DNA from 2 places in the Caballeronia sp. HLA56 genome. Region 2 is predicted to be linked to the other one. Evidence: riboswitches for the same ligand, from Rfam matches in the RefSeq annotation. Region 2 holds a riboswitch; the other holds the start of a gene.
What was found. A riboswitch is a leader RNA that binds a small molecule or an ion and turns the genes downstream of it on or off. The one in region 2 is predicted to bind manganese.
Positions count from the first base shown of each region.

Region 1: it holds a riboswitch for manganese, as region 2 does, so the genes downstream of both, ACYQ47_RS20390 (sodium:calcium antiporter) here and mntP (manganese efflux pump MntP) in region 2, are expected to answer to the same signal.

Region 1 covers NZ_BAAHOB010000005.1:194,906-202,228, forward strand. Annotated here, with positions in the region: gene ACYQ47_RS20375 (flagellin) at 272-1,408, shown strand; gene fliD (flagellar filament capping protein FliD) at 1,588-3,129, shown strand; gene ACYQ47_RS20385 (flagellar protein FliT) at 3,139-3,438, shown strand; gene ACYQ47_RS20390 (sodium:calcium antiporter) at 3,564-4,574, opposite strand; yybP-ykoY riboswitch at 4,706-4,859, opposite strand; gene ACYQ47_RS20395 (ABC transporter substrate-binding protein) at 5,059-6,654, shown strand; gene ACYQ47_RS20400 (ATP-binding protein) at 6,770-7,323, opposite strand, start outside.
Region 2 covers NZ_BAAHOB010000002.1:474,585-481,907, forward strand. Annotated here, with positions in the region: gene ACYQ47_RS08605 (glucose/quinate/shikimate family membrane-bound PQQ-dependent dehydrogenase) at 1-944, shown strand, start outside; gene ACYQ47_RS08610 (hypothetical protein) at 1,042-1,179, opposite strand; gene ACYQ47_RS08615 (PQQ-binding-like beta-propeller repeat protein) at 1,404-3,218, shown strand; gene ACYQ47_RS08620 (glycoside hydrolase family protein) at 3,225-4,124, opposite strand; gene ACYQ47_RS08625 (ester cyclase) at 4,791-5,237, opposite strand; yybP-ykoY riboswitch at 5,323-5,490, shown strand; gene mntP (manganese efflux pump MntP) at 5,505-6,074, shown strand; gene ACYQ47_RS08635 (CoA transferase) at 6,123-7,323, opposite strand, start outside.

The DNA of each region.
Region 1 (7,323 bases), on a different contig from region 2:
AATTTTTTAACGAAAGAAGTCGCTCCGTCTGCCGTTAAAGCTCTCAGACGGGGCATTCAAAAACCGCGAGCATCGGCAGCAGAGCCCCGCTGGGCAAGCTTTAGCACGGATTTCCAGGTATTTATCAGGCAAATCGAAACGAGCACTAAAGTTTGCCTAGCACGGGCCGAAAACCTAAACAAGCGGCCAAACAAACAAACGACGGACGCTTCCGCCAAACGATGGCGTTATCAACTCAGATAAATGCGCCAGGCCTCATCGGAGAAACAAAATGATCGGTATCAATAGCAACATCAACTCGCTGGTCGCTCAGCAAAACCTGAACGGCACGCAAAGCGCACTGTCGTCGGCAATCACGCGTCTTTCGTCGGGCAAGCGCATCAACAGCGCAGCAGACGACGCAGCTGGCCTCGCAATCGCTTCGCGCATGACCTCGCAGATCAACGGCCTGAACCAAGGCGTTTCGAACGCGAACGACGGCGTGTCGATGGTTCAGACGGCTTCGAGCGGTCTGTCGCAGATCACGGACAACCTTCAGCGTATCCGTCAGTTGGCCGTGCAAGCATCGAGCGGCTCGCTGTCGACGGCTGACAAGACCTCGCTGCAACAAGAAGTGACGCAGCGTATCAGCGAAATCAACCGTATCTCGTCGCAAACCACGTTCAACGGCACGAACCTGCTCGACGGCACCGCCGGCAGCAAGACGTTCCAGGTTGGCGCGAACGTCGGCCAGTCGATCACGATCGACCTCGGCTCGGCAGCAAACGTCTCGGCTCTGTCGCTCGGCGGCAGCAACCCGCAGAAGGGCACGGTCATCGGCACGGTCGACGGTCTGAGCCTGGGCAACACGGGTGCATCCGCAGCTGCCAGTTCGGCAACGATCACGTCGGTCAACGTCATCGCTGACGGCTCCGGCGGCTACACGTTCACCGACCAGGACAACAAGGCACTCGGCAGCTCGTTCGCCTCGTCGAACGTGTTCACGGGTCTGTCCGCAGGCAGCACGAGCATCAGCCTGAACAGCACCAACGTTCCTTCGGCAACTGCAGCTCAAACGTCCGAAGTCGGCGCGCTGACCGCGAACAACACGCCGCCGCAAGTGTCGCAAATCGACATCAGCAAGGCGAACGGCGCATCGTCCGCAATCGAGGCAGTCGACAACGCACTGGATGCAGTGAACTCGCTGCAAGCTCAGTTGGGCGCTGTGCAGAACCGCTTCAGCTCGGTTGCCGCTACCCAGACCGCGCAGTCGACCAACCTGTCGTCCGCTCAGTCGCAGATCACCGACGCGAACTTCGCGCAAGAAACCGCGAACCTCTCGAAGGCTCAGGTTCTGCAACAAGCTGGTATCTCGGTTCTGGCGCAAGCGAACTCGATGCCCCAGCAGGTTCTGAAGCTCCTCGGCTAAGCATCGCCGACGCAGTAACCGGCGCGTCTCGATCACGGCGCGCCGGCGACGTACCCAGGGAGGCTTGCCTCCCGATTTGCATTTCCGCCAGAGGCGCCTTCATGACGAATCGCCTGCTGACGGCGCAGTAAAACGCATCTTCAACCGCTCACGGCAAGAAGCCAGAAACGGAGCCATACATGTCCACGGTAGCAACCACTTCGGCATCCACGGTCGATCCGACCAGCGCCGTCCAGCAGGCCGCGCAGTCGATCATCAGTGGCTCGACCAACTCCACGATGGATGTGAACTCGCTCGTCACCGCCATCGTCAACGCGAAGGTCGCCGGACAGACGGATGCGCTGACAGCCAAGCAAACCAAGGACAACACCCAGCTCACCGCGGTCGGCACGCTCAAGTCCGTGCTGTCGCTTTTGCAAAGCTCGGTGAGTTCGCTCGCGGACGGCACGACGCTCGGCGCCTTCACGGCGACCGGCAGCGGCAAGGGTCTGACCGGCACGGCCAGCACCGGCGCGGTCGCGGGCACGTATTCGGTCGCGGTCAGCAACATCGCCACCTCGCAATCGCTTACCTCCACCGCGTTTACCAGCACCGCGCAACTCGGCACGGGCACGATGAAGCTGTCGGTGGGCGGCAAGGACATGTCGATCAGCATCGACTCTTCGAACAACACGCTCGCGGGCATTGCGTCCGCGATCAACAAGGCAAGCGGTAACCCCGGCATCACGGCGGCGGTCGTCAACGGCACCGATGGCGCGCACCTCGTGCTGCGCTCGGCGTCGACGGGCCAGGCCAACGGCATTACCGTGGCGGTCACGCCGAACATGCAGTCCGACGGCACGACGCCCGACGACAATGGTTTGTCCAAACTCAACGTGGCATCGACGTTGAGCGCCGCCACGACAGACTCGAACGGCAATGCGGTTCCGGCGCAGACGGCCATCAGCTCGTCGAACTGGACGCAGACGACGGCCGGCATGGACGCCAACTTCACCATCGCGGGCACGCCTGCCAGCAGCTCGACCAATGCGGTCACGACGGCGCTGTCCGGCGTGACGCTGAATCTCACGTCGGATGCGGTCGGCACGACCCAGACCTTGACCATCGCGCAGGACACGGCCACGCAGAAGACGGCCATCGATGGTTTCGTCACCGCGTACAACAACTTCATCACGACGGCCGCGTCGCTGACTTCGTTCGACTCGACCCAGGCAGCCGGTTCGCAAGGCGGCGCGCTGCTCGGCGACTCGATGATGAACACCATTCGCAACGCCCTTTCCAGCACGATTGCCAAGGGCGTGGGTTCCGGCACGAGCCAGGTGAACCTCGCATCGATCGGCATTACGCTGCAACCGGACGGCACGCTCAAGACCGACGAAGACGCGTTGACCGCGGCATTGTCGAGCAACTCGGGCGCGGTGGCATCGCTCTTCAATTCGAGCACGGGCGTAGCCGCGCAACTGAACAACAGTCTGACCGGATTTCTCGCGACAGGCGGTATTGTCGATACGCGCACGACCGCGCTCACCGCCGATCTTTCGAGCATCACGGACCAGCAAACCGCGCTCGCTTCCTACACGGCGCAACTGACCACGACCTACAACGATCAGTTCACCGCGCTCAACACGCTGATGTCGCAGATGGCGACGCAGGGCAGCTACCTGACCGCGCTCTTCGGCGGCACCAACAGCGCGGGCGCGCTAGCAAGCAACAAGTCGTAAGGAACGAACATGAACCAGCAAGAAATGATTCAACACGCCTGGGCACTGACCGAGGCGATCGAAGCAGCGGTCAACGAAGAAAACTGGGCGCGCGCGGCCGAACTCACAGAGGCGCGCACGCCGCTCCTGATGGCCGTGGAAGCGAATCAGCCGGCTGAATCGCTCGCGACCATTCGCCGGATTCAGGCGAGCATCGAAGCAACGATGGGCCGTGCGAACGCCGCGCAAGCCATGCTGTCGACCGCGTACCGCAAGTCGATGGATCAGGCGAAAGCCGCCGGACGATATCAACAAGCCGCGCGCTTCTAAAGTTTTTCCGGCACGCGCCGATAACCTTAATAAGAACAACGAGAAGAACGCGTCAGACATGACGCGGCGCTTCGCTCTTGATGCCCGCCTCGCGCGGGCATTTTTTATTTGCGTCGCTCGAAGGCTCAGCGGCCGAGGGTTAAGGTCAGATAAGCCGCGTACAAGATGCCATTGCCAAGCAATGCCCACAACACCACGCCATTGCCGCGCGCGTTGAAGCGCAGCCATGCCGCCGCCGCGAGCGTGATCAGCACGCCGGTCAGCACTTCCACGCGCGGCTCCCACGGCGTCAGCATGATGCCGATGCCCGGCAGCAAGGTGCCCTGAAATACCATCGCGCCTGTGATGTTGCCGAACGCGAGCGTATCTTTTCCGCGTCGCGCCCAAAGAATGCTGTTCACCTTTTCCGGCAGTTCGGTTGCAATCGGAATGATGATGAGCGAGAGCAAGAGCGGCGATATGCCAAGCGCCGCCGACACGCCTTCCACACCGTGGATGAAGCCCTTCGCCCCGCCGACGAGCAGCACGATGCCGATCAGGAACTGCAGCATGATCGACCCGATACCGTTCGGCAAACCCACGCGCGTGATGAAGAGACGCTCGGGCGCTTCCGTGCCGTGTCCGCTTTCGACAAGACTCGCCGATGCCTTGAACGTGGTGATCACGTAGATCACGTATAAGCCGACGAGGCCGACCGCGAACATCGCCCGCACCTGCCACGCATGATGCGGCACGAACATGGCGCCGGCCGCAATCAGGAACGCGACGAGAAAGAAGTTCAGGTCGCGCGTGAAGCCGCTGCGCTCGGGCACGATCCGGCCGCGCAAGCCACGCGATTTGATGACCGCGAGCGTCATCAGGAAAGTGGAAAGCGTCGCGAGCATCAGCGGCGCGCCGAGAATGGCGCCGACACCGATTTCTTCGTTAACCGAACGGCTCGCCGTGCCGCCCAGCAGCGCGATGATCGGCACGGTCGTTTCCGGCAGCGCCGTGCCGACCGCCGCGAACAGCGATCCAGTCACGCCCTCCGATATGCCGAGCCGTTCGCCGAGATGTTCGAGCGCATTGGTGAAGAGTTCCGATGCGATGAGAATGACCGCGAGCATCAACGCGAGTTCGACGAAAAGCATCGTCATGCGGCACCTCGCGGGAAACGATGCAACGCGCGGGCGCGAATGAGCGCGCAGAGAGACAGGGATTTTTGTAGTTGTGGGGACACGATGATTCCACGGTCGGACGTTCAGCGAACCACGATGCGCCATGCGCCGTCCGACCAAGAACGACAAAGCGCATCGATGGTCTCGCCAAACCGCCGGATGCGACAGCACCGACCGGTCGAACGCGCCACGGCAGCAAGGCCGAGGATGTTGACGCGTTCTCCTTCGCTGATGGAAGGAAGGCTACTCCCCAAAGACCGGGGCAGTGTAGCCTGAGCCGCCCGGTTCGGCAACCCGCACGGCGCGTTCGAGGCATAAGCGTATGCGCAACGATTCGTTGTCGAGCGGCGAGCGCTTCGCTAACCTAGCCGCGCGGATGCGCTACTTGCTCGCCACACGCGCACAGGGTAAAACCAGCCACAAGAACAATCGTAATGTGACCAGCCGGGTCACGGGAGATCTCATGCGCAACACACTTTTCGCTGCCGCCATCGCCGCGACGTTCGCCGCCGCGCCGCTTATCGCAATGGCCAAGCCGCTCACCATCTGCACAGAATCGAGCCCGGACGGCTTCGATGTCGTGCAGTTCAATTCGCTCGTCACGACCAACGCGTCGGCGGATGTCATCTTCAACACGCTCGTGTCATACGACGAGGCCGCGAAGAAAGTCGCGCCCGCGCTCGCCGAGAAGTGGGAGCTCAGCAGCGACGGTCTCACCTACACGTTCCATCTGCGTCCGAACGTGCAGTTCCAGACCACCGACTACTTCAAGCCGACGCGTCCGCTCAATGCCGACGACGTCGTCTTCACCTTCGAGCGCATGTTGTCGGACAGCAACCCCTGGCACAAGATCGCGGGCGCGAGCGGCTTCCCGCATGCGCAATCGATGGGTCTCGTGAAGCTCATCAAGGCCGTGACCAAGGTCGATGACAAAACGGTGAAGTTCGAACTCAACGAGCAGAACGCGACCTTCGTGCCGATCCTCACGATGGGCTTCGCATCGATCTATTCGGCGGAATATGCGGACAAGCTGCTGAAAGCGAACCAGCAAGTCGATCTGAACAGCAAGCCTGTCGGCACCGGTCCGTTCGTGCTCAAGAGTTATACGAAAGACGCGGTGATCCGTTATGACGTGAATCAGCGCTACTGGGGGCCGAAGCCTAAAGTCGATCGCCTGATATATGCCATCACGCCGGACGCCGCCGTGCGCGCGCAGAAGATCAAGGCGGGCGAATGTCAGATCGCGTTGTCGCCGAAGCCGCAGGACGTGCTCGACGCGAAGAAGGACAAGTCGCTGAAGGTTAGCGAGACGCCCGCATTCATGACCGCGTTCGTCGCGCTGAACACGCAGAAGAAGCCGCTCGATAACCCGAAGGTGCGGCAGGCGTTGAACATGGCGTTCGACCGCACCACCTATACGAAGACGGTGTTCGAAAACACGGGAACGCCCGCTGTGAACCCGTATCCGCCGAACACGTGGAGCTATGACAAGAACATCGCGGCGTACAAGTATTCGCCCGATGCCGCGAAGAAACTGCTCGCGGATGCAGGCTTGCCCAATGGCTTCGAAACGACCATCTGGGTGCGTCCGAACGGCAGTGTGCTGAACCCGAATCCGAAAGCTGGCGCCGAACTGCTGCAGGCGGATCTGGCGAAGATCGGCGTGAAGGCGCAGGTGAAGATCATCGAGTGGGGCGAACTCATCAAGGAAGCCAAGCAGGGCCAGCACGACATGCTCTTCATGGGCTGGGCCGGCGATAACGGCGATCCGGACAACTACCTCTCGCCGCTTTTCAGTTGCAATGCGGTGAAGTCGGGCATCAACTTCGCGCGCTTCTGCGACCCGCAACTCGATAAGCTCATCGCGGATGGCAAGGTCACCTCCGACGTCGCGAAACGCACGAAGGCTTATGTGGACGCGCAGAAGATCATCCACGATCAGGCGCTGTGGATTCCGCTCGTTTATCCGACTGCGGCGGCAATCACGCGTGCCAACGTCAGCGGCTATAACGTGAGTCCGTTCGGGCGGCAGAACTTCGGGGCTGTGACGGTGCAGTGAGGGGTTTAGAGAAGGCATCGACGAATGACACACGAGGATGAAGCATCTGCATTGATGCTTCATCCCGTCTCGACTGGCTGACATCGACCGAGGAGGTGCAAGCTATCCACGCGTGCTACTCTTCGGAATCAACCTCTAGCAGCGCCTCTTCCGCCTCTGTCTCGACATCGTCGAAACAAGGCACATTAGGAATGAATTTCGCATGTGCCAAGCGCAGATAATCCTTGGCGCTATCTAGATCAGCTTCGTAGGAAAGTTGCTGGTTGATGAAGCGAAGCTTGGAGCGCGCATCATTAATCACGTCCGCCCAAGACCTGATCCACACCGTAATGTTTAACTCAGCGTCGTCGAATACCTGACCCTTTGGGCGATTCCTCTGGTTTGCCTCTCGCTTGGCGAAAGCGTCGAGATCATTCGAAACGGCTAAGAAAGTCCACCTGGCCGGCACGTCACGGAATCGCTCATCGGCCGCAACCGCCATCGCATACTTCTTGATCTGGGTGATAACCTCGTCGTCAATCTTCTTGGACGGACGCTTAAGCTCGACGATCAAGTATTCATACTCGCCTGTTCTCGGCTGTATCACTTTCTGAAGCATCAGATCGACACGGCCGCGTTTGCCAGAGCCTACGTCGACCGGTGTTATTACTTCGACGTCTTCTCTGTCTC
Region 2 (7,323 bases):
AACCGACGCTCGTCGATTTGCAGACGGCGGAGGGCACGCAACCGGCGGTGATCGCATCGACGAAACAGGGCAGCATTTACGTGCTGAACCGCGAGACCGGCAAGCCGATCGTGCCCATTACCGAGACGCCGGTGCCGCAAGGCGCTGCGCGTGGCGACCACACCGCGCCGACGCAGGCGGTTTCCGCGCTCAACTTCAATCCGCCGCGCGTGCGCGAGGCCGACATGTGGGGCACGACGCCGTTCGATCAGCTCTGGTGCCGTATCAAGTTCAAGAGTCTGCGTTACGAAGGCCCGTTCACGCCGCCGTCCGAGCAGGGCACGCTCGTGTTTCCGGGTAACTTCGGCGTGTTCGACTGGGGCGGCGTGTCGGTCGATCCGGTGCGGCAGATCCTCATCGCGAATCCGGACTATATGGCGTTCGTGTCGAAACTGATTCCGCGCGAGAAGCTCGACGCGCAGCAAGGGGAAAAGAAGGGCAGCGAGACGAGCGGTATCAAGCAGGCGCGCGGCACGCCGTTCGCCTATGAGATCAGCGCGTTTCTTTCGCCGCTCGGCATTCCGTGTCAGGCGCCGCCGTGGGGTTACGTGGCGGGCGTGGATCTGCGCACGGGCGGGATTGCGTGGCAGCACAAGAACGGCACGATCCGCGATAGCGCGCCGCTGCCCATTCCGATGCCGCTCGGCGTGCCAAGCCTCGGCGGAACGATGGTCACGGCAGGCGGCGTGGCGTTCCTCACCGGTACGCTCGACCAGTACGTGCGCGCCTACGACGTGCGCGATGGCCACAAACTGTGGGAAGCGCGTCTGCCCGCGGGCGGCCAGGCGACGCCGATGAGTTACGCCGATGCCAGCGGCAAGCAATTCGTGCTGGTCACGGCTGGCGGCCACGGTTCGCTCGGCACGAAAGCCGGCGACTACGTGATTGCCTACACGCTGCAGTAGCGCAAACGGTAAGCGAAAAAAAGGAACGGCGGGCAATTGCCCGCCGTTTCTTTTTCAACCTGCGCGACAGCATGATCGCCGCCGCGTGTGGAGCGACTCAAGCCGCGCGCCGATAGGCATCGGCCATGAGCTTGCTGACTTTTGCGCGTGTCTTGAGCGCGTCCAGAAAAGCGGCGCGCACGGTCTTGGCAATGGCGAAAACAAACGAACTTGAGGTAACGGCGATGACGGCCATGACTAAACTCCCTTAAAAATGAACGACCTAGGGTAACTAACTAGGTAATAACCCTATATTAGCATGTTGTGACGCAGTGCAACAAGTTGCTTTCAATATTTCCAAAAGTGTGGTTTGCGTGCAAGCTGAAGGGCATAGGCCGCATGTGATGGAAGTGGAATCCAAATTGCTCCAATGCAGGGCAAAACCGACTGATTACGCCGTTCTTCCAGAAGGGAGGATGTATGAAAGGGGATCGCTCGAGCCGTGCCGGCGCGTTGCCGTGGCTGTGTAGCGCAGTAATCGTGTCGGCCATCATTGGCGGATGCAGCGGGGGAGGCGGTTCCAGTTCGACTCCGGCGGCGGGCAGCAGCGCGCCGGCGTCGAATCCTTCGGCGGCTTCTAGTCCGTCGGCGGTGTCGACTCCGTCAGGCGCGTCGAGTCCCGCGGGCGCTTCGAGCCCTTCAGGCGCATCGGGCGCTTCAGGCGCTTCGGGGTCTTCGGGGTCTTCGGGCGGAGCGGGCGGGGGCACCGTCGTTACCCCTGTCGCCCATCCGATGGACGTTGCGACCTATCACAACGACATCGGCCGCACGGGCCAGCAACTCGCGGAAACGAAGCTCACGCCCGCGAACGTCAATTCGACGACCTTCGGCAAGCTCAACGTGCTTGCGGCGGACGGACCCGTGGACGCGGAACCGCTCTTCCTGACGAGCGTGGCAATCGCGGGCGGCACGCACAACGTGCTCTACGTCGCCACCGAAAACGCCAGTGTCTACGCGTTCGACGCCGACACTGGCGCGATCCTGTGGAAATCGTCGACGTTAGGCGCAGGCGAAACACCGAGCGACGACCATGGCTGCGGCCAGATCACGCCGACTATAGGCATTACGGCGACGCCGGTCATCGACCGCACGCGCGGCCCGAATGGCGCGATCTACGTGGTCGGCATGTCGAAAGACACGTCGGGCAAGTATCACCAGCGCATTCACGCGCTCGACATCACGACAGGCGCGGAACTTTTCAACGGTCCGACCGAAATTGCCGCGTCGTATCCCGGCACGGGCGCGGGCAGCGCGAATGGCCGCGTGAGCTTCGATCCCGGCCAGTACGCAGAGCGCGCTTCGCTGTTGCTGCAAAACGGCGTGGTCTATACCGCGTGGACATCGCATTGCGACATCATGCCGTACACCGGTTGGGTGATCGGCTATAACGCCAGCACGCTGCAGCAGGCAAACGTGCTCAATCTCACGCCGAACGGCCAGATGGGCGCGATCTGGATGAGCGGCGCGGGCCTCGCGTCGGACGGCACGTCGATCTATTTCCTCGATGCCAACGGCACTTTCGACGCCACGCTCGACGGCAACGGCATGCCGATTCATGGCAATTTCGGCAACGGCTTTCTGAAACTCGGGACTTCGCCCGCCCTCGCCGTCACTGATTATTTCCAGCCGTCGAACACGGTGAACGAATCGGCGGCCGATGAAGATCTGGGTTCGGGCGGCGCGCTCGTATTGCCCGATCTCGTCGATGCGGGCGGCACGACGCATCATCTCGCGCTCGGCGCGGGCAAGACATCGACGATCTACGTGGTCAATCGCGACGCGATGGGCAAGTTCGATTCGAATGCGGATCACATCTATCAGGAGATCGTCGGGCAGATTCGCGGCCCGATGTTCGCCATGCCCGCGTACTTCAACAACACCGTTTATTTCGGCTCGATTGGCGACAGCATCAAGGCGTTCGGCATCGCGAACGCCGCCTTGTCCACGACGCCGACGAGCCAGACCGCGAACAGTTTCGGCTCGCCGGGCGCCACGCCGAGCGTGTCTGCGAACGGCGCGGCGAACGGCATCGTATGGGCGGTGGAGAATGGCACCATCGCCGTGCTGCACGCCTACGACGCCAGCAATCTCGCGCGCGAGCTTTACAACAGCAACCAGGCGGCGGGCGCGCGCGATCAGTTCGGGCAGGGCAACAAGTTCATTACGCCGATGATCGCGAACGGCAAGGTCTATGTGGGGACGCGCAACGGCGTGGGCGTGTTCGGTCTGCGGTGATGCCTGTCATGGACGCGGATTGGTGGCGATGAATTGCTTCACGGCGGCGTAGGCGGGCTTGGGCGTCTGGCCGTCGTCGAGGATCACGCCGTAAGGTCCTTCGCCGCCAGGCGGATCGTCGTAGAGCTGGTAGATCTGCAAGGATTCGATGTCGTAGCGCACCGCGATCGCTCTCAGGCCGCCGAGCATGTCGTTGGCAAGGAAGGCGGCCGCTTGCTGATCGGTGCCGAAGTCGGGCCGCACGCCCATTTCATTGATCCATACCGGCTTGCCGAACCGGGCAAGCGCGCCGATGACGTTGTAGCAACCCGTGCCGCCGCACGCGTGCTCGATGTTGCCCTGGTCGGAGTACCAGTGCCATGCCGTGATGTCCCACGTCACGATGGGATGCCCGCCCGAACCGTCCGGCTGTGTGCCGTTCGCGAGCATCGTCACGAAGCCGTATTGCATCCACGCATTCCCGCCCATGACGATCTTGCCCGACGGGTCCATCGACTTGATGCCGGCGATCATGCCTCGGATGACGCCACGCGCAATCTGGAACTTTTGGTTGTCGAAGTCCGTGGGCCGCACGCCGTCCACCCATCCGGCGACCGTTGCCGAGCCGAGTTCGTTGGTGACTTCGTAGTAGGCGTAACGCTGCACACTCACGACGTCGCGCGCGAGCGCATAGGCCGATTGGTAGGCGGAGTCTTCATCGGCGAAATCGATGCCCATCAAGATCACCGGGTACACCGTCACCCCACCGGCGGCCAGCGCGTTGGCCACATTGGCGAGACGCATGGCGGTTGATTTGCTATACACCTCGTTGCGATACAGTTTGATGCCGAGATCCTGAAGCTGCGCTAATTGTCTGGCGGCGCCAGCAAGATAATAGACATCGCCGTAACTGTTGTGACCGTTCATTCCGTAGAATAAATCGCTGGCGACAGGATTTATGGCGGTGGACGCGGCGTGATGACGATAGCGTGAATCATCGACGCTCGATGGCACGTTAGCGCTGTCCGAACCACCGCAAGCGGTTAATAACAGACTTGCTGAAAAGATCGCAGGCAAAACAGGTTTTGTGTTTCTGCAAAAACTAATTAAGCGATGAGCGATTTGCATAATCCAAAATAAGCCGATGACGTGTGCTCGCTTATGTCGCGGAAAATTAAATTCATTCGCGGACGCGAAGACAGGTGAGTAGCGCGATGCTGATAACGCGAAGCGCAAGCGGGGCCGCGCCTTTTGCCGATGGGAATGGCGCGGTGCGTCGAGAAATATAGTCGGTGACAGACGGGATAATCAAGACTTAATCGCGTCACTTTCACGAGCCGCGCTTATCTTTGCGAGATAATCGTAGAGCGGAGGATGTATTCTTAATGGCGACAGCAATTCAGGCTTCAAAAGCAAGCGCGTTGCGAGATTTATTTGGTCAGAAAAATTAAAGCTGAATAGTCAGCGGGCAATGTGCGGCGCATTTGGAAAATAGAAAATTCGTGACGCGCCGCCCGCGACGTATTGGAAAGAAAGATAAACGACGTACGCTTCAGACCTTTCTCGTTTCAATCGACTTCGCGCGTTCTCGAATTACGCATCCGATCCAATACCGCGCGGCACTTCGCCAATTTGCCGAAACACGCTCAACCAGTCTTCCAGATGCCACGTCTTCGACACACGGTCATCGCGTATCTCATGGAACGAGTGAATGGCAAATCGAACCGGCTTCGATGTCGCCGCGATGCCCATCAACGGACCGGACTGCGTACCGCTCACTTCCGCGCGCACGCCGACGCGATTGTCCTGCGTGAGCATGTCTAGAATCTCGATGCGCATGTCAGGCAGCGCAACCGCCATCTCCGCGAAGATCGGGATCATCTGGTCGGGACCGGCTTTGAAGCCGGCCGGCTCAGGCAGATATTCCCAGTCCGACGTCACGGCTTGGCGCAGCAAGTTCACGTCCTTTTGCGCGAAGGCGGCGTAAAGACGCTCGACGGCCGCGCGGGCTTCTGACTGGGTGATGTGTTCTGCCTCCATGGTGCCTCCTGAGCGTTAGGGATGCGGCGTTGCAACCCACTTTAACCCAATGGTCCGGATCGGGTGATCTGTCGTGTTAAGCTCGCATTTCTTCGTTGGGGAGTAGCCGGCTTTCCCGCCCGGGAGAGCGTCCATGTCAACACGCTCGGTCTTTCGACCGTGGCATGGGCAGCCGTCACAGGTTGGCAAGACCATCGACAGAATGCGCTTCCGGTCGGGCGCGCCTTCTGTCCTTGTGCTTGCCCGACCAGACCAGAGCGCTACTCGATGAACCTCGCTTCCACCGTATTCCTTGCTTTCGCCATGTCCACCGACGCCTTCGCCGCCGCCGTGGGCAAAGGCGCGAGCCTGCATAAACCGCGCATCGGCGAGGCGCTCAAGGCGGGAGTCATCTTCGGCGTAATCGAGGCGCTCACACCGCTCGTCGGGTGGGCGCTCGGCCGCGCCGCCGCGCAATACGTCACCGCGTGGGACCACTGGATCGCTTTCGGCCTGCTTTTCGTGCTCGGCGCGCGCATGATCCGCGAAGGCTTAAGCAAATCGGCTCACGAAGAAGAGAAGCCCAATTCACATTCCTTCTGGGTGCTCGCCGTCACGGGCTTTGCCACCAGCATCGACGCGATGGCGGTCGGCGCGGGCCTCGCGTTCATCGATGTCGATATCTTCTCGACCGCCGCGACCATCGGCTTCGCAACCATGCTCATGGTGACCATCGGCGTGATGGTCGGACGGCTGGTCGGCGCGACTATCGGCAAGCGCGCGGAGATCTTGGGCGGGCTGATTCTCATTGGCGTGGGCAGCGTGATCCTTGCGGAGCATCTCGGTTACTTGAGTTGATGCGAAGTTCTGCATGTCGCGTTTGAAATCGCCGCCCATGCCACGAACTCACCACTTCGGCTCATCCGTTCCCGGCGGCACCGATGGCCTCGCGTAACCCGCCGGCGTGCGCTCGAAGCGCGCGCTCGGCGTGACCGCGCGCAGCATGCCGAAACCCGATTCGCGTTCCTCGGTGTATGCGGCGATGTCCGGCCGCGCCGTCTTCAACCCTCCGTCGATACGTCCAAGCCCGCGCAGCCAGTGTCCCGTCTGTGCGAGCGAAACCTCCACGTGCCAGCTACCGCCTTCCGTTTGTTGCTTCCATAGCGCGGCGGCCGCGCCGAACGCCATCAGAAAGCCGCTCGCCATGTCGAGCATCTGCATGGGCAGCGCTCGCGGTTTGCCATCGCCCTGCGCTTCGCCTTCGGCGGCGTTGAAGCCTATCGCGGTCTGCACGAGCGAATCGAAGCCACGCCGATCCGCCCACGGACCTTCCGTGCCATAAGCCGACAAGGACACGTACACGATGCCCGGCCGCCGCGCCACCAGCGCCTCGGGCCCGAAGCCAAGCTCGGCGATCCCGCCCGGCCGATAGCCTTGCGAGAAGACATGCGCGTCATCGATCAGCCGCCACAGCGTCGCGCGACCGTCTTCCGTGCGCAGGTCGAGATGCGCGGAGCGCTTGCCGCGACTCGTCTCGGCGATAGCGGGAATGTTCGGCAGATGCGGCGAATTCACGAGCATCACGTCCGCGCCGAACGAGGCGAGCGCTCGACCGCCCGTGGGACCGGCAAGGATGCGCGTGACGTCCAGCACGCGGATATCGGTCAGCGGGCGCGCGTCATTGTCGAGCGCGGGCAGCGCGAGAGGCGCAGCGTCGCCGATACGCGTGATCTTCAGCAACGGCTGCGCGGCGATGGCTTTGGCTTGCGGCGTCGCATCCCATTCTTCGAAGCTGCGCAGCATCGTCACGACGAGGCCGCGTTCGGCGCACGCGGTTTCGTAATCGTTCGCGCGCCATTCGAGCAGCGCGCGTTCGGCATCGGCGCGCGTGGCGCTGTGCGGGTCGAGACCCAGCACGCGCAACGCGCCATCCTGATGATGCTCGAAGTTTGCGTGTATGCGCACGTAGCCATCGGCCGTGCGGTAGAGGCCCGAGAACTTGCCCCAGGTCTCGGGTTCGGCGCCATCGACCGTGAACCAGTCGGTGCATTCGACGGCCGCGTGCGTCATGTCGACGCTCACGCGCTGGCGGTCGACGCCGCGCGCA